4 regions of the Streptomyces sp. LN549 genome follow, and region 3 is predicted to be linked to each of the others. Evidence: riboswitches for the same ligand, from Rfam matches in the RefSeq annotation. Region 3 holds a riboswitch; each other region holds the start of a gene.
The links. Region 3 has a riboswitch for cyclic di-AMP ahead of SH922_RS15775 (transglycosylase family protein). Riboswitches for the same ligand answer to the same signal wherever they lie in the genome.
Positions count from the first base shown of each region.

Region 1 (4,179 bases), 4.6 Mb from region 3:
CCGCGGCGGCAGGTTCGAGGGGGCCGAGGCCGACGGCTGGATGTACCAGCAGGCCGGCGGCCCCGGCCGGGCGATGCAGGCACTGCGTGTCCGGGTCCCGCACGGCGCCCAGGGTGACCTGGTGCGCGTCCATCCCGGCGAGGAGTGGCTGTACGTCCTGACCGGGCATCTCAGGGTGACCCTCGGCGAAACGGTCCACGACCTCGCCCCGGGTGACAGCGCGCACTTCGACTCGCTCACCCCGCACCGGATCGCGGCCGTGGACCGCGACGGTGCCGAGCTGCTGTTCGTCCACACCCTGCTGCAGAGCCCCGCCGCCGAGCTGTGTCTCGGCAGCGGGATCCACCGTCGCTGAGGCGCCGCCCCCGCCACCGGCACGCCGATGGCCAGAGAGGACTTGTCATGTCCGATTCCGAGAACTTCGACCCGCTCGGCCCGGGCCGGCCCAAGAACTACGACCCGCAGGAGAAGAAGATGCCTCGCGGGCTCGTCATCAGGCTCTTCGCCTACCTGGTGGCCGGGCACATCATCGCGGGCTTCCTCTACCTGCTGTTCGCCGTGGGGATGCACAACCAGTAGCAGCGGGGGGATGCACAACCAGTAGCAGTGGGGCGCCACCGGCAGTCTCGGGGGTCACGACCGGCAGCGGCGGGTGCCCCCGGCCGGTCAGACCTCGTCGAGCAGGCGCTCGCGCAGCCGCTCGCGTGTCTGCGGGGTGATCTTCAGGCCGTCGGCGAGGTACCGGTCGGTGCTGCCCCAGGTCTCGTCGATGGTGTTGAAGGCCGCCGCGAGGTAGTCGGGGTGGGCGCCGAAGAGCGGATTGAGCAGCTCCATCACCTCGGCGGACATTCCGGCGGCGGAGGTGTCGCTGCGACGGACCTTGTAGCGGCGGTGCGCGTCGTTGGACTTGAGGTAGTCGGCCTCGATGGCGTCGCGTTCGACGCCGACAGCGAGCAGGGACACCGCGATCGAGAGACCCGCACGGTCCTTGCCTGCGGCGCAGTGCATCAGCGCCGGCACGCTGTCCTCGGCGAGGGCGTGCAGCACCCGGCTGTGCTCGGCCGTGCGGTCCAGGATGATGCGGCGGTACGAGGCGATCATCCGGTGGGACCCCTTGCCGTCGGCCAGGATCGATCGCAGCTCGTCGATGTTGCCGTCGCGCACCATCCGCCAGAACTCCGCGCCGTCCGCCGGGTCGGTGAGCGGGATGCTCACATTGCGCACACCCGGCAGCTCCACGTCCAGGCCGTCCAGCTTGTGGTCGGCGCCGTTGCGGAAGTCGAAGACGGTGTGCAGGCCGAGACCGGAAAGGAACGTGGCGTCCTCGGCCGTCGCGTGTGCCAGGTGACCACTGCGGTAGAGCCGCCCGTACCGCACCCGGCGGCCGTCCGAGGTGGGCAGCCCGCCCACGTCACGGAAGTTGCGGACACCCGCCAGCTCGGGCTCCGTCGACGGGGTCTGCGGCAGCTGCTGCGTCACGGTCACTCCTGGAGGCTCTGCCGCCGGCGCGTGTCGCCTGCGGGTCCACTCTCGTGACGATACGACATTGATTCCTTGGGCAATCATCTTGGTCGCGCCCCTGTTTTCGGGGCTGCGGGACCGTCCACGTGCCCGGCGGCGAGGGGCCGAGACACGCGGCGCACCGGTCGGGGCGTGACGGATGAGCGCAGCATGTCCGTATTGGGGCTTTTGGTGGAACATGCCCTGCTTGCGCGGGAGATGGTTGCCCTCTCGTGAGCGGGATCATATCCGTGACGGTGTGTGGCTGTGCGGCCGTGGGGTATTCCGGACGCCGCGCGGAAAGCCAAGATCCGTAATCCACGGAGTGTGACCGGAATTCCGTGCCGAATTCCCGGAGCGGAATCCGAAGTGGAACCCGTGGCTTGTTTCTGTCGTCCCGGCTCGCTTACGTTCGCTGTCAATCCGGACGGACCGCCTAATCCTGCCGCCGCCCGGAATTCGCACCCACTCACCGCGTGGCAGGAGCGGGGGAACCAGGTAAGCCGCCGACCGGGAAACCGGCCGGCTCGGGGTGAAGTCGCGCCAGCCGCGACCGGACATCTCCAGTCCGAACCCGACAGCTCACCTCGTAGGCGCCGGAGAGGAAACCTTCATGCCCATATCGGGTAAGCACCGCCGTCCCAAGTCCAGCACCATCGCGCGTGGCGTCGTCGCCGCGAGCGCCGGTGGAGCCGTCATCGCGCTTCCGCTGCTCGGCGCCACCGGTGCCCACGCCGCGGAGCAGGCCGTTCCCGCCACCTCGAAGTCGGCCGCCGCGCACGCCACCCCGGCCACGCCGGTCGCGAAGAAGCAGGCCGGCACCACGTCCTACTCCGTGGTCTCCGGCGACTACCTGTCGAAGATCGCTGCCGAGCACAAGCTCAAGGGCGGCTGGGAGAAGCTGTACCAGGACAACCGCAAGGTCGTCGGCGACAACCCGAGCCTGATCTTCCCGGGCATGAAGCTGACCCTCGGCGGCAAGTCCACGAGCCAGGCCACCACCACCTCCACGGGCTCCACCACCCCGTCGAAGGCCGCGCCCAAGGCTCCGGTCAAGACCGTGACGAAGGCCTCCACCGCCTCCAACGTCTCCTCCTCCTCCGACGCCTCGTCGTCCGAGGAGACCTCGGCCCCGGCCGCCCAGAGCAACGACTCCGGTTACGTCCACCCGGTTCCGGGCAACCACACCACCGCCTACCGCGCCTCCGGTGCCAACTGGTCCAGCGGCAGCCACACCGGCATCGACTTCCCCGTCTCCACCGGCACGAGCGTGAAGGCGATCACCTCCGGCACCGTCGTCACCGCCGGCTGGGGCGGCGCGTACGGCAACGAGGTCGTCATCAAGCACGCCGACGGCCACTACTCGCAGTACGGCCACATGTCCTCGCTCTCCGTCTCGGCGGGCCAGACCGTGACCGCGGGCCAGCAGGTCGGCCTGTCCGGCGCCACCGGCAACGCCACCGGCCCGCACCTCCACTTCGAGGTCCGCACGGGCCCCGCGTACGGCTCGGACATCGACCCGATCGCGTACCTGGCGTCGCACGGGATCAACGTCTGATCCGGGCAACACCGGTCCGGTGAACCGGACCTGAGCAGTGCAGAGAGGGACGGTGTGCGGCGGCGCACCGTCCCTCTGCTTATTCCCCCTTTACCAAAAACTGACCGGGTGGTCTATATCACCACCCGTCAACCCCGTATTACGGTCGCGTAGGTCACATTCGGCGGTGCAGGATATGCCCTTGTGGCAGACGATTCGAACAACATCCAGCAGGGCGTCATCAACCGACAGGGCGCCATCGGGTCGTACGCGGCGATTGGCGACAGCTTCACCGAGGGAGTCGGTGACCCCGGCCCGGACGGAACCTTCGTCGGCTGGGCGGACCGGTTCGCGGTACTCCTCGCGGACCAGCTCCCGGACCCCGACGCGGCGGCGGGCAGCGCAGGATCCGCGCACGGGAACTTCAGGTACGCCAATCTCGCCGTACGAGGACGCCTCCTCGACCAGATCGTCGAGGAGCAGGTGCCGCGCGCCAGGGAACTCGCCCCCGATCTGGTGAGCTTCTGCGCAGGCGGCAACGACATCATCCGGCCGGGCACCGACCCCGACGACGTGGCCGAGCGCTTCGAGCGCGCGGTCGCCGACCTGACCCGGTCGGTCGGCACCGTCATGGTCACCACCGGCTTCGACACCCGCAACGTGCCCGTGCTGCGCCATCTGCGCGGCAAGATCGCCACGTACACCGCCCATGTGCGGTCCATCGCCGACCGGTACGACTGCCCGGTGCTCGACCTCTGGTCCCTGCGCTCGGTCCAGGACCGGCGGGCCTGGGACGACGACCGGCTGCACCTGTCGGCGGAGGGCCACACCCGGGTCGCGCTGCGCGCCGCGCAGGTGCTCGGCCTCGACGTGCCCGCCGACCCGGACCAGGAGTGGCCGCCGCAGGCACAGCGCGGAACGCTCGAGGTACGGCGCGACAACATCCACTGGGCGCGCGAGTACCTGGTCCCGTGGATCGGCCGGCGGCTGCGCGGCGAGTCGTCGGGAGACCACGTCGAGGCCAAGCGCCCCGACCTGCTGCCGCTCTGAGGGGCCGCTGTCCTCAGTCGCCCCGGGCATCCGCAGCGCCGGCGGTGGCGACCGGGGGCAGCGGCAGCGCCGGTATGCGTTCCAGCACACCG
Region 1 is NZ_JAZHRI010000002.1:8,160,514-8,164,692, forward strand. Features, by position in the region: gene SH922_RS36255 (helix-turn-helix domain-containing protein) at 1-355, shown strand, start outside; gene SH922_RS36260 (DUF6126 family protein) at 403-579, shown strand; gene SH922_RS36265 (tyrosine-protein phosphatase) at 667-1,479, opposite strand; cyclic di-AMP (ydaO/yuaA leader) riboswitch at 1,957-2,111, shown strand; gene SH922_RS36270 (peptidoglycan DD-metalloendopeptidase family protein) at 2,114-3,058, shown strand; gene SH922_RS36275 (SGNH/GDSL hydrolase family protein) at 3,242-4,087, shown strand; gene SH922_RS36280 (STM4011 family radical SAM protein) at 4,101-4,179, opposite strand, start outside.
Region 1: another riboswitch for cyclic di-AMP. It lies ahead of SH922_RS36270 (peptidoglycan DD-metalloendopeptidase family protein); the one in region 3 lies ahead of SH922_RS15775 (transglycosylase family protein).

Region 2 (4,179 bases), 3.2 Mb from region 3:
CTCGCACCAAATCCAGTATCGCGATCGAAGGGACGTACATGCCCATGGGTCACACGGCCACAGCCCAGGCCGGCTCCGGCGGCTTGACAGCGACCGAGCACCGTCTGGCCAACGGCCTGCGCGTGGTGCTCTCCGAGGACCATCTGACCCCGGTCGCCGCGGTGTGCCTCTGGTACGACGTCGGTTCGCGCCACGAGGTCAAGGGACGCACCGGTCTGGCTCACCTCTTCGAGCACCTGATGTTCCAGGGCTCCGGCCAGGTCAAGGGGAACGGACACTTCGAGCTGGTACAGGGCGCCGGCGGCTCCCTCAACGGGACCACCAGCTTCGAGCGGACCAACTACTTCGAGACGATGCCGACGCACCAGCTGGAGCTGGCTCTGTGGCTCGAGGCCGACCGGATGGGCTCGCTGCTCGCCGCGCTCGACGAGGAGTCCATGGAGAACCAGCGCGACGTCGTCAAGAACGAGCGCCGCCAGCGCTACGACAACGTTCCGTACGGCACCGCGTTCGAGAAACTGACCGCGCTCGCCTACCCCGAGGGCCACCCGTACCACCACACCCCGATCGGTTCCATGGCCGACCTGGATGCCGCGACGCTGGAAGACGCGCAGACCTTCTTCCGTACGTACTACGCGCCGAACAACGCAGTGCTCTCCGTCGTCGGCGACATCGACCCCGAGCAGACGCTCGCCTGGATCGAGAAGTACTTCGGCACCATCCCCTCGCACGACGGCAAGCAGGCGCCGCGCGACGGCGCGCTTCCCGAGGTCATCGGCGGTCAGCTGCGCGAGGAGATCCGCGAGGAGGTCCCGGCGCGTGCGCTGATGGCCGCCTACCGGCTGCCGCACGACGGCACCCGCGAGTGCGACGCCGCGGACCTCGCTCTGACGGTGCTGGGCGGCGGCGAGTCGTCCCGGCTGCACAACCGCCTGGTCCGCCGCGACCGGACGGCCGTCGCGGCCGGATTCGGGCTGCTGCGGCTCGCGGGTGCGCCCTCGCTCGGCTGGCTGGACGTCAAGACGTCCGGTGGTGTCGAGGTGGCGCAGATCGAGACCGCGGTCGACGAGGAGCTGGCCCGGTTCGCCGAGGAAGGCCCCACGCCTGAGGAAATGGAGCGCGCTCAGGCCCAGTTGGAGCGCGAGTGGCTGGATCGTCTCGGTACGGTCGCGGGCCGTGCCGATGAACTGTGCCGGTTCGCCGTGCTGTTCGGTGACCCGCAGCTCGCCCTTACCGCCGTGCACCGGGTGCTCGATGTCACCGCGGAGGAGGTCAAGGCTGCCGCCAGGGCCCAGCTGCGGCCCGACAACAGGGCGGTGCTGGTCTACGAGCCGGTCGAGCCCGCCGAGGCCGCCGAAGAGGCAGATGCCGCCGACACCGACACCGACGCGCACGAAGGAGCGGACAAGTGACCGACGCTGCCGCGACTGGAGTTTCGATGGAGTACCACCCGCAGCCCGTCCCCGGCGTGGCCAGGCCCTGGGCCTTCCCCGCGCCCGAGCGCGGCTCCCTGCCCAACGGGCTCACCGTGCTGCGCTGCCACCGCCCCGGCCAGCAGGTCGTGGCAGTCGAGATCTTCCTCCACGCCCCGCTGGACGCCGAGCCCGAGGGCCTGGACGGGGTCGCCACGATCATGTCGCGCGCCCTGTCCGAGGGCACCGACAAGCACAGCGCCGAGGAGTTCGCCGCCGAGCTGGAACGGTGCGGCGCCACGCTGGACGCCCACGCCGATCACCCCGGTGTCCGGGTCTCCCTGGAGGTTCCGGCCTCCCGGCTGGCCAAGGCGCTCGGCCTGGTCTCCGAGGCGCTGCGGGCGCCGGCCTTCGCCGACAGCGAGATCGAGCGGCTGGTGGGCAACCGGCTGGACGAGATTCCGCACGAGCAGGCCAACCCGGCCCGGCGTGCCGCCAAGCAGCTCTCGAAGGAGCTCTTCCCGGCCACGGCCCGCATGTCGCGCCCCCGCCAGGGCACCGAGGAGACCGTGGCCCGGATCGACTCCGCGGCCGTGCGCGCCTTCTACGACGCCCATGTCCGCCCGTCGACCGCGACCGCCGTGGTCGTCGGCGACCTCACGGGCATCGACCTGGACGCCCTGCTCGCCGACACTGTCGGCGACTGGTCGGGCAACACCGCAGAGCCCCGCCCCGTCCCGCCGATCACCGCCGACGACGCGGGCCGTGTGGTGATCGTGGACCGCCCCGGCGCGGTGCAGACGCAGCTGCTGATCGGCCGCATCGGCGCCGACAGGCACGACAGCGTCTGGCCGGCGCAGGTGCTCGGCACGTACTGCCTGGGCGGCACTCTCACCTCCCGGCTCGACCGGGTGCTGCGCGAGGAGAAGGGCTACACCTACGGCGTGCGGGCCTTCGCCCAGGTGCTGCGCTCCTCGGCCCCGGACTCCGCCTCCGGGGCCACGGGTGCCGCGATGCTCGCCATCAGCGGTTCGGTGGACACGGAGTCCACCGGCCCGGCGCTGGACGACCTGTGGAAGGTCCTGCGGACCCTGGCGGCCGAAGGACTGACGGACGCCGAGCGCGAGACGGCCGTGCAGAACCTCGTGGGTGTCGCCCCGCTCAAGTTCGAGACGGCCGCCTCGGTCGCGGGCACGCTCGCCGACCAGGTCGAGCAGCATCTTCCGGACGACTACCAGGCGCACCTGTACGCACGCCTCGCGGAGACCGGCACGGTCGAGGCGACCGCGGCCGTGGTCAACGCCTTCCCGCAGGACCGGCTGGTCACGGTCCTGGTCGGTGACGCGGCGCAGATCGCCGACCCGGTCAGGGCGCTCGGCATCGGTGAGGTATCGGTCGTGGCCGGCTGAGCCGACCCGCTACTTCACTCGATATCGGGGCAAACGGAAGGTCCTGGCGGAGACGTCTCCGCCAGGACCTTCCGTTTTGTCCGCTTTATGGGGGAGGTTGCCTGTCTGCCCTGTGGGATGTGCTACAAAACGGCCTGTCCGTTTGGTGCAGGGAAGTGCCCCCGTTTAGCGTCGGCTCCGCTGTCCGTCACTCGTATGCCGCATCCGCGACGTACCGGGCAGTCATCGCCGAGTCCCCGTCAGGCGCGAGCCTGGGGAGCCGGGGACCCACGCAGTCCCTGGGGTGAATCGGACGCCCGCGCCTCGTGCGAGGCCGGGGGATCCGTAGGAGACCTTCCTGCTCCGAACCCGTCAGCTAACCCGGTAGGCGAGAAGGAAGGAAAGGACCAGCCACTTCATGGCGTTCACCCGTGCCACCGGGAAGCACCGTGCCCCGGGCCGTCTGACGCGCAGCGGCGCGAAGGCCGTCGGCATCGCGACTCTGGCCACCACCGGCGTCATCGGCGGACTGGCCTCCCCGGCCCTCGCCGCGGGCACCGAGACCCCCGCCGTCAGCGAGACCGGCCTCACCCAGGTCATCGCCATCGAGAACGTCCTCGCCGACCGGATCGGCGCACAGGCGGACGCGCAGCGGCACCAGGCCGACGTCGCGGAGCAGAAGGCCAAGGCCGAGGCGGCCAAGAAGAAGGCCGAGGCGAAGAAGAAGGCGGAGCTCAAGGCGAAGGCGAAGGCCAAGGCGGCCGCGAAGGCGAAGGCCGCCGCCCGCGCCGAGGAGGCCCGCGAGAGCGCCGCCCGCGCCGCCCGTTCCGCCGAGCGCACCCGGCTCGGCTCCTTCCAGCTCCCCGTCGCCGGTTCGTACGTGAGCACCGGCTACAAGTCCAGCGGCTCGCTCTGGTCCTCCGGCAGCCACTCCGGCATCGACTTCCACGCCGCGTCCGGCAGCTCCGTCGTCGCCGTCGGCGCCGGCACGGTCGTCGAGGCCGGCTGGGGCGGCGCGTACGGCAACAACATCGTGCTGCGGATGACGGACGGCACGTACACCCAGTACGGCCACCTCTCCTCGATCGGCGTGTCCGTCGGCCAGAGCGTCGGCGCCGGACAGCAGATCGGCCTCTCCGGCTCCACCGGGAACTCGACCGGCCCGCACCTCCACTTCGAGGCCCGGACCACACCCTCGTACGGCTCCGACGTGGACCCGGTCGCCTACCTGCGCGCCCACGGCGTCACCGTCTGACCAACCCCCAGACACCCGGCGAAGGCCCCGGCACCACGCCGGGGCCTTCGCCGTGCCGCCATGCGGCACCAAGTCCGCGCCGGGTCCGCACCGGTCGTTCCCGAACGGCCGGTGACCAAAAGAT
Region 2 is NZ_JAZHRI010000002.1:6,779,539-6,783,717, forward strand. Features, by position in the region: gene SH922_RS30425 (M16 family metallopeptidase) at 39-1,412, shown strand; gene SH922_RS30430 (M16 family metallopeptidase) at 1,439-2,821, shown strand; cyclic di-AMP (ydaO/yuaA leader) riboswitch at 3,038-3,205, shown strand; gene SH922_RS30435 (M23 family metallopeptidase) at 3,219-4,055, shown strand.
Region 2: another riboswitch for cyclic di-AMP. It lies ahead of SH922_RS30435 (M23 family metallopeptidase); the one in region 3 lies ahead of SH922_RS15775 (transglycosylase family protein).

Region 3 (4,179 bases):
TCCTCGATGCCGCGGGCCAGACGCTCCGGGTTGGTGACGAAGAGGTCGTCGCCGACGATCTGCACCTTGGCGCCGATCTTGTCGGTGATGACCTTCCAGCCGGCCCAGTCGTCCTCGTACAGCGGGTCCTCGATGGAGACCAGCGGGTACGCGGAGACGAGCTCCTCGTAGTACTCGGTCATCTCGGCGGCCGAGCGGGACTTGCCCTCGAACTCGTACTTGCCGTCCTTGTAGAACTCCGAGGCGGCGACGTCGAGCGCGAGCGCGATGTCCTTGCCCGGGGCGTAGCCGGCTTCCTTGATGGCCTCGACGATGAGGTCGAGCGCGGCGCGGTTCGACTCCAGGTTCGGCGCGAAGCCGCCCTCGTCACCGAGACCGGTGGACAGGCCCTTGGTCTTCAGGACCTTCTTCAGCGTGTGGTAGACCTCGGCGCCCCAGCGCAGGGCCTCGGAGAAGGACTCCGCGCCGATCGGGGCGATCATGAACTCCTGGATGTCCACGTTGGAGTCGGCGTGCGACCCACCGTTGAGGATGTTCATCATCGGGACGGGCAGCAGGTGCGCGTTCGGGCCACCGAGGTAGCGGAACAGCGGCAGGTCCGAGGCCTCGGAGGCGGCGTGGGCCACGGCGAGCGAGACGCCGAGGATGGCGTTGGCGCCGAGCGAGCCCTTGTTCTCCGTGGCGTCCAGGTCGAACATCGCCTGGTCGATCAGCCGCTGCTCGGTCGCGTCGTAACCGACGAGCTCCGGGCCGATCTGCTCGATCACGGCGAGGACGGCCTTCTCGACGCCCTTGCCGTGGTAGCGGTTGGGGTCTCCGTCGCGAAGCTCGATGGCCTCGAACGCACCGGTGGAGGCGCCGGACGGAACGGCAGCACGGCCCGTGCTGCCGTCGTCGAGGCCGACCTCGACCTCGACCGTGGGGTTTCCGCGGGAGTCGAGGATTTCCCTGGCTACGACGACGTCGATGGACGGCACGAGGCATCTCCTTCTGGGATATGACGCTGGTGGTGCAGGGTCGCTTTGGCCTTGCGACAAGAGCCTAACCGGCCGGGCCGCCTCAACCGGCCGACCGCCCGTCCCCTGGGACGAAAAAGGACTCAAGAGCGGGCACGGCAGGACAAAGGGCCAGAATTCTACTGACTAGTAACTACAACAGTTGAACGATCACGCCGAAAACCGGCCGACCCCGACCCGGCACGCACGGGGGGAAGATGCGCACCGGGCCGGGGCGGCCGGAGTGATCAGCGAGGAGAGATCGCGACTACTTCGTCAGGTGGAGCTGCTGACCCGGGTAGATCAGGTCGGCGTCCGTGACGATGTCCTTGTTCAGCTTGAAGAGCTGCTCCCAGCCACCCTTGACCTTGTGGTCGGCAGCGATCTTGCTCAGGGAGTCGCCGGCGACGACCTTGTACTCGCCGTCACCCTTCTCGACCTTCTTGCCGGTCGGGGTGGTGACGGTCTTCGACTCGGACCTTGGGGGCGGCCGAGCGGTCCGAGCGGTTGGTGGAGGGGGCCTCGGTGCGCTCGGCCTTCTTCGGCTCGGCCTGCTGGACCGGCGCCGACTCCTGCTTCGGGGCGGCCTTGGGAGCGGCCTCGGTCTTGGCGGCGGAGGAGCCGGTGTCGACACCCGGGTCGACACCGTCGTTGCTCAGGTTGCCGGCACCGGCACAGGCCCAGGCGCCCGGGCCCTGAAGGTCGAGGAGCTTCTCGGCGACGGCGATCTGCTGGGCCTTGGTGGCCAGGTCGGCGCGGGCCGCGTACTGGGTACCGCCGGCGGCGGCCCAGCTGGACTGCGAGAACTGCAGGCCACCGTAGTAACCGTTGCCGGTGTTGATGGACCAGTTGCCACCGGACTCGCACTGGGCGACGGCGTCCCACGTGGACACGGAGGCGGCGGAGGCGCCGGTGGCACCCATCAGAGGCACGGCGATGGCGGCACCGGCGACACCGGCGAGCGTGGCGATACGGACGGCCTTGGACGGGCGACGGTGCTTGTTGCCCTTGCTGTTGAGCAGCATCGAGACTTCTCCTCACCGACGCCTACGAGGTGAGCTGTCGGGTTCGGGCCAAGTGAGTTGCCCGGTCGCACGTCCTAGCGCACGACTTCACCCCAAGCCGGTCCTGATGCGTCTTGCGACGACCGGGCCCGGCGCTTACCTGGGTCCCCCGCTCCTGCCTACGGCGCTTTACGCGTCTGTTCCCTTCGACCGACGGCAGGATTCGGCGTGACGATCGACGGGGCCCGCGGTGCGAGCGGTTCCGACCGTAAACACACCACCCCGCATATCCAAAGATGGACATACCGGATAAACAGCCCCTCCTTGCATCCGAAGAACCGTCGTTTGCGCAGGTGGGAACGGATACGGCGGGACCTCCCGGACAAGATGCGCCAGTTCACGCAAAGAGACCCATGTCTCACTTAGTCAAAAGTGGGACATAGGCCTCTTAACTACCCCAATTTTTGGGGTGTTTTCAGCTGATCATCAGACCGCTCTCACTCGGCCTTCACGCCGAGATCGAGGCTCTGGCCAGGCAGGATGAGGTCGGGGTCGGAGCCGACTTCCGCCTTGTTGGCCTCGTACAGCTGGGTCCAGCCGCCGGACAGCTTCTGTGCATCAGCAATGGCCCAGAGGTTGTCGCCGGCTCGCACGGTGTACGTACCGTCAGCAGCCGCGGCACCGCTGTCGCGTGCGTCACCGTCACCACGCGAGGCGTGCCGCCCCGCGTCCCGGTCACTGCCGTTGCCGCTCCCCCGGGTCTCCTCGGGCGCCGGAGCGCCCCGGTGCTTGCCGGCCTTCTCCTGCCCCCCGGAGGGATCCTCCTCGGCGCCGGAGGCGTCACCCGAGGGCGACGTGGAGGGCGTGGCCGACGGGGACGCGGACGCGTCCGGCTTCCCGCCCTTGTCCTCCGCCTCGTCCGTGGCCCCGTCCGCCGGCTTCGTCGCGTCCGAGGACGCGCCGTCCGACGCGGTCGCGTCCCCGGAGGGGTCGCTGCCCGCGGACGGGTCCGCGCTACCGGTGGGGTCGCCGGACGGCGTGCTGCCCGGATCCACACCCGGCAGGCCGGTGTCCACCGCGAGGCCCGAGATGACCGCGCAACTGGGCCACGCCTTCGGCCCCTGGTCGTCCAGGACCTTCTCCGCCACGGCGATCTGCTGCGAGCGGCTGGCGAGGTCCGCGCGCTCCGCGTACGACTCGCCGCCGTACGACTTCCAGACCTCCTGCGAGAACTGCAGGCCGCCGTAGTAGCCGTTGCCGAGGTCGGCGCTCCACATGCCGCCGCTCTCGCACTCGGCCACCCGGTCCCAGGTCGAGGCGTCGGCGGCGTGCGCACCTGCCGCGCCGAGCAGCGGGATGGCGATGGCCGAGCCGGTCACGCCTGCGGCGACGATGATCGCGGGTGCCTGCCGAGGGCGACGGTGTCTGCCGTTCGCGGAGCCCATGGGGATGCCTTCCGTGTGACTGACGAGTGACTGGTGAGTCGAACGGTGAACCTAGCGGGACTCGAACGTGTGTCACAAGTCGATGCAGCAGAGATCACGTGAAAGTCACAGAGTTGACAGAGTGTCACCTTCACCGAGCGCCGATCCCGGGGTGAACTCCACCGGCAGGGTGCGCAGTCCACGCATGATGAGCCCGCCACGCCACCGCAAATCGGCAGGTTCCCCCGCAAGTCGCAGGTCCGGAAGGCGTTTCAGGAGCGTGGCGAGAGCGGCCTGCCCCTCCAGCCGGGCGAGCGGTGCTCCCAGGCAGTAGTGGATTCCGTGACCGTAACCGAGGTGCTGATTGTCACGCCGCGAGAGGTCCAGCGTGTCCGGTCCGCCGAAGCGTTCGGGGTCCCGGTCGGCGGCCGCCAGCACGACGAGGACGGGGTCACCCTCGGCCACCCCCTGCCCACCGATCGTCAGCGCCTCGGTGGCGTACCGCCAAGTCGCCAGCTCCACCGGACCGTCGTACCGCAGCAGTTCCTCGACACCCATGGCCAACAGCTCCGTCTCCCCCGCGGCGAGGGAACGCTGGAGCTGCGCGCGCTGCTCCGGGTGACCCAGCAGGGTGTGGACGCTGTTGCCGATCAGGTTGACGGTGGTCTCGAAACCGGCAAAAAGGAGGATAAAGGCCATTGCGGCGGCCTCGTTCTCCGTCAGGTGCTCACCGTGGTCGCTCGCCCGGATCAGCCC
Region 3 is NZ_JAZHRI010000002.1:3,530,641-3,534,819, forward strand. Features, by position in the region: gene eno (phosphopyruvate hydratase) at 1-977, opposite strand, end outside; partial or broken gene SH922_RS15775 (transglycosylase family protein) at 1,264-2,020, opposite strand; cyclic di-AMP (ydaO/yuaA leader) riboswitch at 2,025-2,196, opposite strand; gene SH922_RS15780 (transglycosylase family protein) at 2,497-3,444, opposite strand; gene SH922_RS15785 (cytochrome P450) at 3,550-4,179, opposite strand, start outside.

Region 4 (4,179 bases), 1.8 Mb from region 3:
TCGGTCCTGCGGGCGGCCTCGTCGCGCAGGGCGTCCACGGACTTGGCGGTGGCGGCGGCCTTCTCCTTCGCGCCGTTGTACTGCTCGGTGGCGACCTCCGCCTCCCGGTACAGCCGGTCCACCTCGGCCTTCACCTGGGCGGGGGTCGGCGCCGGATCGGCGTGCGCGGATCCCGGCAACGCGGCGGCGGTCGCGGCCCCGGCGAAGGCGAGCGTCGCTGCGGTGCGGGCAGCAGAGCCGGTGTACGGGCGCTGCTTGGGTTTCCGGTGCGCTGCCACGAGGGCGGGCGTCCTTCCTTTCGACGGCCCGCCGGGGTCTACCGACGGGCCCGCCCGGTCCGGCGGCGGGCCGCCAACAGGGGGAGCGGCCCGCCGCCGAACCTCGGCGGGGTGACCGGGAACGCCGTCCGGGTGCGGATCGGCGGTGTGCCGGCCACCTGGACAGGGACGCTAAACCCGGGACACGGGAAAGAGTTGTAATGACGCCTATTGTCTTAACTTGGCGTTGCGTTGTCGCCGGATGATCGGAAAAATTGCACCAGAGTCAGGCAATTGGTGCATCTCGCGGTCAAGTGGTCACTTAGGTCGACCGGGCTGCGGAGTGCTGATATGGCCGGGGCTAGGCTGCGGAACCATGCGTGTACTCATCGATGTCTTCGTCGCCCTGCACATCATCGGCATCGCCTCTCTGCTGGGCGGTTTCCTCACCCAGATGAAGGCGATGGGTGCGGGCACGGCACGGTTCGTCCCGGCCATGCTGCACGGCGCGCTGACCATGCTGGTCACCGGAATCGCACTGGTCGGGCTCGACCAGGCCGACGACCACCCGGTGAACAACGTCAAGATCGGCATCAAGCTGCTGATCCTGGTCGTGATCCTCGGGCTCGTCTACGTCAAGCGCGACGAGGAGAAGGTCGACAAGGGCCTCTTCGCCGCGGTCGGCGGACTCACGATCGTCAACATCTTCATCGCCACGCTCTGGACCTGAGCCGTGTCACCGGCGCATGAGAACGCCGCTGTCCGAACCCCATGGGGTCCGGACAGCGGCGTTCTCATGACCTGGGCTTGGGCTCGGACCCGGGCTTGGGTCTGGAAGCCCGTCTAGCCCGGTCGCACGCTTCCGTAGATCGGCATGTAGAAGATCGACTCCTCGCGCACGTTCGCCCCCGGCTTCGGCGCGTGGATCATCATGCCGTCGCCCTTGTAGATGCCGACGTGGCTGATGTCGTCGTAGAAGAAGACCAGGTCCCCGGGCTGCAGGTCCGCCGTGGCGATCCGGGTGCCGACGTTCACCTGGTCCCAGGTGGTCCGCGGAATGTCGACGCCGGCCGCCTTCCAGGCCGCCTGGGTGAGCCCCGAGCAGTCGTACGAGGCCGGGCCGGTGGCCCCCCAGACGTACGGCTTGCCGAGCTGCGCCCTGGCGAACGCCATGACCTTCTCGGCCTTGGTCGAGGCGTCGGTCCCGGAACCCGTGCCGGTGCCGGTGCCGGTCCCGCTTCCGGTGTCCGTACCGCTTCCGGTGTCCGCCTCCTTGGCGGCCTCCTCGGCCTTGCGGGCAGCCTCGGCCTTCGCGGCGGCCTGCTTCTTCGCCAGTTCCGCAGCCTTGCGCTTGGCCTCCGCCTCCTTCTTGCGCTCCAGCTCCGCCAGACGCGCCTTCTCCTCGGCGGTCAGCTTCGACAGCAGGCTGCGGGCCTCGGACAGCTTCGTCTGGACGTTCTGCTTGCTGGTGCGCAGCGTCGCCTGCGACTCGGTGAGCGTCTCCAGGCTCGCCACGGCCTCGGCCCGCTGCTTGGACGCCTTCGCCTGCTGCGTACGGAAGTCCGAAACGGCCAGCGTCTGGCGCTCGGTCATCCGGTCCATGAGATGGGTCTGGTCGAAGAACGACTGCGGGTCGTCGGCCAGGAAGAAGGTGGCGGTCGGGGCGAGGGCGCCGCCGCGGTACTGGGCGGCGGCATAGGTGCCGAGTGTCCTGCGGGCCTCGTTCAGCTTCTCGGTGCGCCGGGCGACGTCGTCCAGCAGGGTGTCCACCTTGGAGCGCTGCTTGGTCGTCGCCTCCTTCGCCTGGTTGTACTGCTGGGTCGCGGTGCCCGCCTGGCGGTAGAGGTCGTCGACCTTCTTCTGCACGTCCTCGATGCTGGGCTTGGGGGCCGGGGCGGCCAGTGCGCTCTGCGTGGACAGCAGAGTCACCGACGCCAGCGCGGCGGTCGTGAGCCCGACGGCGGGGCCGGTGTTGCGCACCAGGGTGCGCGGTTTGCGATGCGACGCCAAGGCCGGCATCTCCTTCCGTGGACCGCCTACCGGGTTAGCTGTCGGGTTCGGGCGGAACGGAAGGCTGCCCTACGGTCCTGGTGGGGGATTCGGACCGATTCACCCCGGTGATGCGTGTGGGTCCCCGGTTCCGGACTCCTGATGCGGGCAGCCCGGATTCGGCGTGGACGCCCGGTCGGCGTGGATCGCCTCTGGGGGTACGGGCCGCCCGAACGAGCACGCTAGCCAACTCATGGTGCCGCTGTGAAGGTTGATGTTCGATATGCCCGATACATTTTCGTGACCTCGACGGATCGGGGTGCTGTGGGCCCGGTGGACCTGGAATTCCCCCACGCCGTGCGGTCCGCCGCTCGCTCTGTGTGTCCGGTCGTGAGTGCGTGGTTGGTCACTCGGGCCCGGAGTGTCAGTGCGGCGCCCTAGACTCGGACAGCGATGAGCAGCCTCTTTGACGACAGTTTCCTGGCCGGCCTCCAGCACACGGAGGAAGGGCCCCCGCCGCCCCCCGAGGACTCCGCACCCGAAGCGGTGCCGGAGGACCTCTTCGCGGGCGTTTTCGACGGGCCCCCGCCGCCCCGCGACGCGTACTACCGCGACGGGGCCCACCGCCCGGTCGTCGATGCCGCCGCGCTGCTCGACGGGCTGAACACCGAGCAGCGCGCAGCCGTCGTGCACGCCGGGTCCCCGCTGCTCATCGTCGCCGGTGCCGGTTCGGGCAAGACCCGGGTGCTGACCCACCGCATCGCCCACCTGCTGGCCGAGCGCGGGGTGCACCCGGGCCAGATCCTGGCGATCACCTTCACCAACAAGGCCGCGGGCGAGATGAAGGAGCGCGTCGAGCAGCTCGTCGGGCCGCGGGCCAACGCCATGTGGGTCATGACCTTCCACAGCGCGTGCGTACGGATCCTGCGCCGCGAGTCGAAGCGGCTCGGCTTCACCTCGTCGTTCTCGATCTACGACGCCGCCGACTCCAAGCGCCTCATGGCCCTGGTATGCCGCGATCTCGACCTCGACCCTAAGCGCTTCCCGCCGAAGTCGTTCACGGCGAAGGTCTCCAACCTGAAGAACGAGCTGATCGACGAGGAGACCTTCGCCGGTCAGGCCACGGACGGCTTCGAGAAGACCCTCGCCCATGCCTACGCGCTGTACCAGTCCCGGCTGCGCGAGGCCAACGCCCTGGACTTCGACGACATCATCATGACGACGGTGCACCTGCTCCAGGCGTTCCCCGACGTCGCCGAGCACTACCGCCGCCGCTTCCGGCACGTCATGGTCGACGAGTACCAGGACACCAACCACGCCCAGTACACCCTCGTGCGGGAGCTGGTCGGCCCGGCCGGTCCCGAGGACGCCCCCGCAGAGCTGTGCGTCGTGGGTGACGCGGACCAGTCGATCTACGCCTTCCGTGGCGCGACCATCCGCAACATCCTCCAGTTCGAGGAGGACTACCCGGACGCGACGACGATCATGCTGGAGCAGAACTACCGCTCCACGCAGACGATCCTGTCCGCGGCCAACGCCGTCATCGAGCGCAACGAGAGCCGTCGCCCGAAGAACCTCTGGACCAACGCCGGCACCGGCGCCCGGATCACCGGATACGTCGCGGACACCGAGCACGACGAGGCGCAGTTCGTCGCGGACGAGATCGACCGGCTCACGGACGCCGGGGACGCGAAGGCGGGCGACGTCGCCGTCTTCTACCGTACGAACGCCCAGTCCCGAGTCTTCGAAGAGATCTTCATCCGCGTCGGTCTGCCCTACAAGGTCGTCGGCGGCGTGCGCTTCTACGAGCGCAAGGAGGTCAGGGACGTCCTGGCCTACCTCCGGGTCCTCTCCAACCCCGAGGACACCGTCCCGCTGCGGCGCATCCTGAACGTGCCCAAGCGCGGCATCGGCGACCGGGCCGAGGCGATGA
Region 4 is NZ_JAZHRI010000002.1:5,367,814-5,371,992, forward strand. Features, by position in the region: gene SH922_RS24485 (NlpC/P60 family protein) at 1-278, opposite strand, end outside; gene SH922_RS24490 (hypothetical protein) at 634-987, shown strand; gene SH922_RS24495 (NlpC/P60 family protein) at 1,101-2,276, opposite strand; cyclic di-AMP (ydaO/yuaA leader) riboswitch at 2,275-2,441, opposite strand; gene pcrA (DNA helicase PcrA) at 2,700-4,179, shown strand, end outside.
Region 4: another riboswitch for cyclic di-AMP. It lies ahead of SH922_RS24495 (NlpC/P60 family protein); the one in region 3 lies ahead of SH922_RS15775 (transglycosylase family protein).